Linked DNA regions of Bradyrhizobium sp. WD16. The main gene of each other region encodes a partner of the protein of the gene in region 2 in a complex. Links are inferred from orthologs where the notes say so. Each region holds a gene or a part of one and is shown on either strand. Other genes may lie near its edges.

Region 1 (3,151 bases), 2.7 Mb from region 2 along the record:
TCGACCGGACGGATGTTGGTTGGCGCGGACAGTGGTGACGGTACGCTCCCTCAAAATGCTCTGGGATACTGGATCCCCCGCTTAAAGCGGGGGACGACAGCGGTAAATGACGCGCCGCGCTGCCCCATACGAACGTTAGAACCAATGGGACACTAGCAATGATCATAATTCTAGTGTGGCGTCTCGCAATTGCCTACCGCCTTCGCGGCAAGCCTCTCGTAGGCAATTGCGAGACATAAGCCACACTAGCACTTTGATTTTGCTCGTGTCCCTATGTCTCCGAATGACCGTGCGAGTGCGAGGCAAACGTAGCGGTAATTCGGAGACGGGACACTAGTGCGGTTTTGGATCTGACGCTCGTATGAAGAGCTCGCTGCAACACTGATACGAGCGTCAGATCCACCGCACCAGCTGCGCCGGCTGCGCGGAGGCGGCGGCGGCGATCGGGCCGGGGCCGCACATCATGTCGAAGTAGTCGTAGGCGGCCTTGCGCTCATTGGCCATGACGAACTGGAAGTGCACCCGGAAGAAGTCGCGGCGGAAGGCGGCATAGTGCTCCGGCGCGATGACGTCGCGAAAGCGCACGCCGACGATCTTCGGGTTGCAGCGCGGCGCGTCGAGCGAAAGGCCGTGGCCGGCCACCGGATCGAACGGATAGAAGTTCATCACGTCCTTGCGCGACTGGAAGTCGATCCAGGTCAGCGACGGCTCGGTGGCGAGGCGCGCCAGCCGCGCCCGGAACGGCTTGGCCTGGCGGTGGAAGCCGACGATCGGCAGGTTGCCGCCGAGGGTGAGGAAGGCGAGGCGCGGCCCGCGGCGGCCGAGCGCGGGATCGATCTCGAAGGCGCGCGCCAGCACCTCCAGCCCGAGAAACGATCCCGAACTGTGGCCGACGACGACGAATTCGTCGGCGTCGCTTGCCGCCACCGCGTCGACGATGGCGCGGGCGAACTGATCGATGCGGGCGTCCCAGTCGGGCCGCCGGCCACGGGCGAATTCGAAGGTGAAGATCCAGTCCGCCATCAGATAGAGGACGTAAGTCGTCTTCTCGAGGCGCTCGAGCAGGAGGGCGAGCACCGCCACGAACAGCGCGGCGGCGCCGAGAACGGCGAGCGGCCGCGGCGCGCCGACATGAGCGAGGCCGGCGAAGCCCAGCCAGCCGGCCAGCAGCGCCAGCGCCGCCTCGAGCGTCAGCATGATGTAGGGGTAGCTGGCAAAGATCGCGAAGCGCCAATGGGCGCGGGCGAAGCGGGCGATGACGCCGTTGAAGACGAGGCGCAGGAAACAGGTGGTGGCGACCGCGACGGTGCGGGCCATGGGGCGTTCGAGGTCGCGCTTGATCAGCTCTTCCCAGCGCAGGAAGTCGTAGCGCGTCGTGGTCTGCCAGCCGTCGCCGGCGGTCTCGATGGTCCAGGAGGCCATCGCCTTGGCGTCGTCGACGACCGGCCGGCCGGCGCTGGCGGCGACGCCGTTCAGCGCGGCGTATTTGCGCAGCTCGGTGCGGAACATGCGATAGTACTGCGCGAGGCCGCGCGGATCGTAGCCCTGCACATAGACGATATGGCGCCGCCGCACGGCGGCGCCTTCGCGCGCGGTCGCCGCCCCGGCCTCGACCATCACTGAACGTCGAGCGGCTCGGTTCCGGTCACCTGGCCCGAGGCGTCGGTGGTGATCTTGTCGACCCGGGCCTCGGCCTGGCGCAAGAGTTCGTCGCAGCGCCGCTTGAGGGCCTCGCCGCGCTCATAGATCGCGACCGATTCCTCCAGCGGCACCTTGCCCTCTTCGAGGCGCTTGACGATCGATTCGAGTTCCTCGATGGCGCGCTCGAAGCTCAGGCGCTTGACGTCGGCATTGGTGTTGTCGGCCATGGCGGATCCCCGGCGGGCGGCGGTGCCGCTCTGCTAGTCTGTATGGTGTCGTCAACGGATGACGGCGAAGCCCGAAGCGGCGCACCCGAGGCGGAACGACCTCAGGTGCCCATGAGCGCCGCGACATGGGCGCCGACAGAATCCTTCAGGGCCTGGAGATCATAACCGCCCTCCAGCACCGATACAATTCGTCCCGCCGCCGACGAAGCGGCAAGTTCCATGACCTGCTGGGTCACCCAGGTGTAGTCGCTTTCCTGGAGCTGGATATTGGCCAGCGGGTCGCGCCAATGGGCGTCGAAGCCGGCCGAGATCACGATCATTTCCGGGGCGAATTTGCGCAGCTGGGGCAGGATGACGTTGGTGAAGGCCGCGCGGAACTGGCTGCCGCCGTCGCCCGGCCGCAGCGGCGCGTTGACGATGGTGTCGTGCTCGCCGCGCTCGGAGGCGGCGCCGGTGCCGGGAAACAGCGGCATCTCGTGGGTGGAACAATACATCACCGAGGCGTCCGCCCAGAAGATGTCCTGGCTGCCGTTGCCGTGATGGACGTCGAAATCGACGATTGCGGCTCGGGAGATGCCGTACTGGCGCTGGGCATAGCGCGCGGCGATCGCCGCGTTGTCGAAGAAGCAGAAGCCCATGGGCTTGGCGGCCTCGGCATGGTGGCCTGGCGGGCGGGTGCAGACGAAGGCGTTGTCGACCTCGCCCTTCATCACCGCGTCCACCGCCATGGTGGCGCCGCCGACGCAGCGCAGCGCCGCCTCCCAGGTGCCGGGCGACATCGAGGTGTCGCCGTCGATGAAGGCGAGGCCTTCCTTCGGCGCCATCAGCTCGAGTTCGCTGACGTAATGCTCGCTGTGGCACAGCGCGATGTGATCGAGATTGCCGATCGCGGCCTCGACCCGGCGCAGCGGCTTGAAGCGGTCGGCGCCGAGGCCGAGCTCGATGGCGCGCAGGCGGTCGGGGCGCTCGGGATGACCGTGCGGCACGACATGTTCGAGGCAGGCGGAATGGGTCACCAGGAGCGTCGTCATCAGCGTTCGTGTTCCCTCGGCTCTTCCGCCGTCAGCCGTCGTGTCCGGTTCGGAATGCCGGATCGGACGATGGCCCGGCGCGCCGCTGAATTATCCTGCCGGACGGCAGGGGCGGTCAATGTGGTTCTCAAGTCAATGTTTTTCGCGGGCGAGAAAGGCGTCGAAGGCGGCGATGGCCTCGGGCGAGCGCATCCGCTCGCCGAACAGGTGGCCCTCCAGTTCGATGCGCCGCATCATCTCGTCGGGCGGCAG
Region 2 (3,179 bases):
GCGGAACTGGCGCCCCAGCCATCCTCGCTGGCCGTGCTCAGAAGTCGCCGCTGCCTTGCCTTCGCGGGGATCGGCGATCCGGCCCGTTTCGTCGCCACCTTGCGGACCCATGGCGTCGAGGTCGTTCGCGAGGCGGCTTTCGCCGATCACCATGCCTACCGGCGCGAGGAAATCGAGGCGCTGGCGGCGACGGCGCGGACAGAGGCGCTGGCGCTGGTGACGACGCAGAAGGATCTGGTGCGGATCGCCAGCGATCCGGCGCTGGCCGACCTCGCCCCAAGCCTGACGGCGCTGCGCGTGAGGCTGGTGCTGGAGGGGGATGTCGAGGGATTCCTGGCGCGGCTGTTGCGGCGCGGGTGATCAGCACGCAGAGGCGTTTTTCCAGCTCAGCGTTCCACGACGATTCCGAGCCTCGTCGTCATGGCCGGGTTTGTCTCGGCGGTACAAGGCCGGGCATGACGATCGAAATCAGCGGCAGCGCGCGGCCGCTCAATGTGGCGCTATGATACCTCAGCCCAAGCTGACTTCAGCTCAGGCCGACTTCAGCGCCTCGGGGAAGTGGCGTTCCAGCACCGCGGTCGGGGTGGCATAGGCCTCCTGGCGGTCGACGCTCCAGTATTTCAACTCGTCCAGCGGAATCCGCACGCCGCTGACAGCGCAGACCACATAACTGCCCGGGCTGACGACCCGATAGTCGCCGTCGAGATATTGCAGGCGGGCTTCGGACTGGCCTGAGGACGAGAATCTGTTGAGCACGCTGAGTGTCCCGAATTGGTCGCGCGTCGCCGCGCCGGATTGATCTTGTATCATAAATGGGGGCGCGGCGCCCGCCTGTCAAAGGCTGTCCTGCCGGAAGCCGGTGCCGTCAGAACAGGCTGCCCTGCTTGTCGGGCTGCATATCGGCGTGCTTGGGCGCCTCGGCTTTCTCGGCCTTCACCTCGGTTTTCGGCCGGCGCTGCGGCTTCGGCGCATCGACCGGCGGCGCTGTGCCCTCGGCGGTGGCGGCGACCCGGCCGTCGGCGAATTCGAGGCTCAATCGGGCTCCCGGGGCGACCGCCGCGGCAGCGTGGAGCGGATGGCCCGCCTGGTCGCGCACCAGGGCAAATCCGCGCGCAAGGACGCTGCGATAGGATAGCGCCGCCAGCAGCTGCCCGGAATGCTCGATCCTCGCCCGGCGCCGCTCCACCAGGGTGGTCAGCGCCCGTGCCGCGCGCTCAGTGAGGCGCTGGGCGCGCTCACGGTCGCGCGCCAGCAGCTGGCGCTGCGCCTTGGCATTGGCAAAGCGGGAAGCTTTCAACCGCGTCTCGATGCCGATGTAGCGGTCACGCCGGCGCTGCAGCAGCGACCGCGCGGACAACGAAAGCCGGTCGCCGGTCATCTGCAGGCGCTGGGCGGCATGGTCGACCTGGGCGCGCAGCACGCGCAGCGTGAGCCGGGCGTCGGCCTGGGCGAAGCGTCGGTAATGGGCGTGGGTATTGCCCTTCAGCGCCCGCGGCAGGCCGGTGGCCGCGGCGTCGAGGCGCTGGCGCGGGATGGCCAACAGGTCGGCGGCGCTCGGCAGCGCCCGCGTGGCGCTGCGCAATTCGCTGCGGCGATGTTCCTGGGCGCGTTGCCAGCAGGCGAAGGCGCGGCGGGCGAGGCTATTGACCTCCACCGTGAGTTCGGCTCGCACCGGCACCGCCATTTCGGCAGCCGCGGTCGGCGTCGGCGCCCGCCGGTCGGCGGCAAAGTCGATCAACGTCACGTCGGTCTCGTGACCCACCGCCGAGATCAGCGGGATCATGCTCTCCGCCGCGGCCCGCACCACGATCTCCTCGTTGAACGACCACAGGTCCTCCAGCGAGCCGCCGCCGCGGGCCACGATCAGCAGGTCGGGCCTCGGGATGCGGCCGCGTTCGGGCAGGGCATTGAAGCCGTGAATGGCAGCTGCGACCTGTTCGGCGGCGCCTTCGCCCTGCACCCGCACCGGCCAGACCAGCACGCGGCGCGGGAAGCGGTCCTCGAGCCGATGCAGGATGTCGCGGATCACCGCGCCGGTCGGCGAGGTGACGACGCCGATGACCTCCGGCAGCCACGGCAGGAGCTGTTTGCGCGCCTCGTCGAACAGCCCTTCGGCGGCGAGCTTGCGCTTGCGCTCCTCCATCAGGGCCATCAGCGCCCCGACCCCGGCGGGTTCCAGCGCCTCGATGACGATCTGGTATTTCGACGAGCCCGGATAGGTGGTCAATTTGCCGGTGGCGATGACCTCGAGGCCCTCCTGCGGCTTGAAACGCATCCGGCCATGGACGCCCTTCCAGATCACCGCCTCGATCTTGGCCGAGGCGTCCTTGAGGGCGAAATAGCAGTGGCCGGAGGAATGTGCGCCGCGAAAGCCGGAAATTTCGCCGCGCACGCGGACATGGCCATAGGCGTCCTCGACCGTGCGCCTGAGCGCATTGGACAGCTCGGAAACCGAGAATTCCGGCGCATTGGCGAGCGGGGCGGGAGCGGAGACCATGTCGAATCAAGCTTTCGGGTTGAGCCGCCAAGGTAGGCGCTCGAATCGCCCCCGCCAATGCCCCCGGGGCTGCGTTGTCCGCGATGTCGGCAGACCGGCAAGGGGCAGGTTCCGGCCCTTGTTTCCCCTGCCGCGAGCGGCTAACCGGTCGGTTCAGGAGACCAAAGCCCATGAATATCCTTCTGCTCGGTTCCGGCGGACGTGAGCATGCCCTGGCCTGGAAGATCGCGGCCTCGCCTCTGGTGACGAATTTCTGGTGTGCTCCGGGCAATGCCGGGATCGCCCACGACGCCGAATGCGTCGGTCTCGACGTTGCCGACCATGGCGCGGTGATCGCCTTCTGCAAGACCAACGCGGTAGATCTGGTGGTGGTGGGACCGGAGGCGCCGCTCGCCGCCGGCATCGTCGATGATCTCGCCGCAGCCGGCATCAAGGCCTTCGGGCCGACCAAGGCCGCCGCCCGGCTCGAAAGCTCCAAGGGCTTCACCAAGGATCTCTGCCGGGAGGGCGGCATTCCCACCGCGGCCTACGAGCGCTTTTCCGACGCCGACCAGGCCAAGGCCTATATCCGCGCGCAAGGCGCGCCGATCGTCGTCAAGGCCGATGGCCTCGCCGCCGGCAAGGGCGTCGTGGTCGCCGCCAGCGTCGCCGAGGCCGAGGCGGCGATTGACATGATGCTCGG

Evidence for each region.
Region 1: the proteins of xseA (region 2) and DB459_RS00475 are in contact, whole or in part, in a cryo-EM structure (PDB 8TXR), measured with the Escherichia coli proteins. The link is inferred for Bradyrhizobium sp. WD16 from one-to-one orthologs.

What each region holds. Positions count from the first base shown.
Region 1 is NZ_CP028908.1:104,238-107,388, reverse strand. What follows is about bases 243-3,078. They hold DB459_RS00475 (exodeoxyribonuclease VII small subunit), read right to left. Parts: upstream 1,869-3,078; coding sequence 1,617-1,868; downstream 243-1,616. Other genes in these bases: DB459_RS00465 (enoyl-CoA hydratase-related protein), read right to left, coding at 3,032-3,078; DB459_RS00470 (histone deacetylase family protein), read right to left, coding at 1,970-2,899; DB459_RS00480 (alpha/beta fold hydrolase), read right to left, coding at 394-1,617. Also shown: more of DB459_RS00465, read right to left, coding at 3,079-3,151. UniProt on the Escherichia coli protein: Bidirectionally degrades single-stranded DNA into large acid-insoluble oligonucleotides, which are then degraded further into small acid-soluble oligonucleotides.
Region 2 is NZ_CP028908.1:2,785,074-2,788,252, forward strand. The notes cover bases 182-3,045. They hold xseA (exodeoxyribonuclease VII large subunit), read right to left. Parts: upstream 2,498-3,045; coding sequence 866-2,497; downstream 182-865. Other genes in these bases: lpxK (tetraacyldisaccharide 4'-kinase), read left to right, coding at 182-360; DB459_RS12905 (DUF2093 domain-containing protein), read right to left, coding at 532-756; purD (phosphoribosylamine--glycine ligase), read left to right, coding at 2,668-3,045. Outside these bases: more of lpxK, read left to right, coding at 1-181; more of purD, read left to right, coding at 3,046-3,179. UniProt on the Escherichia coli protein: Bidirectionally degrades single-stranded DNA into large acid-insoluble oligonucleotides, which are then degraded further into small acid-soluble oligonucleotides.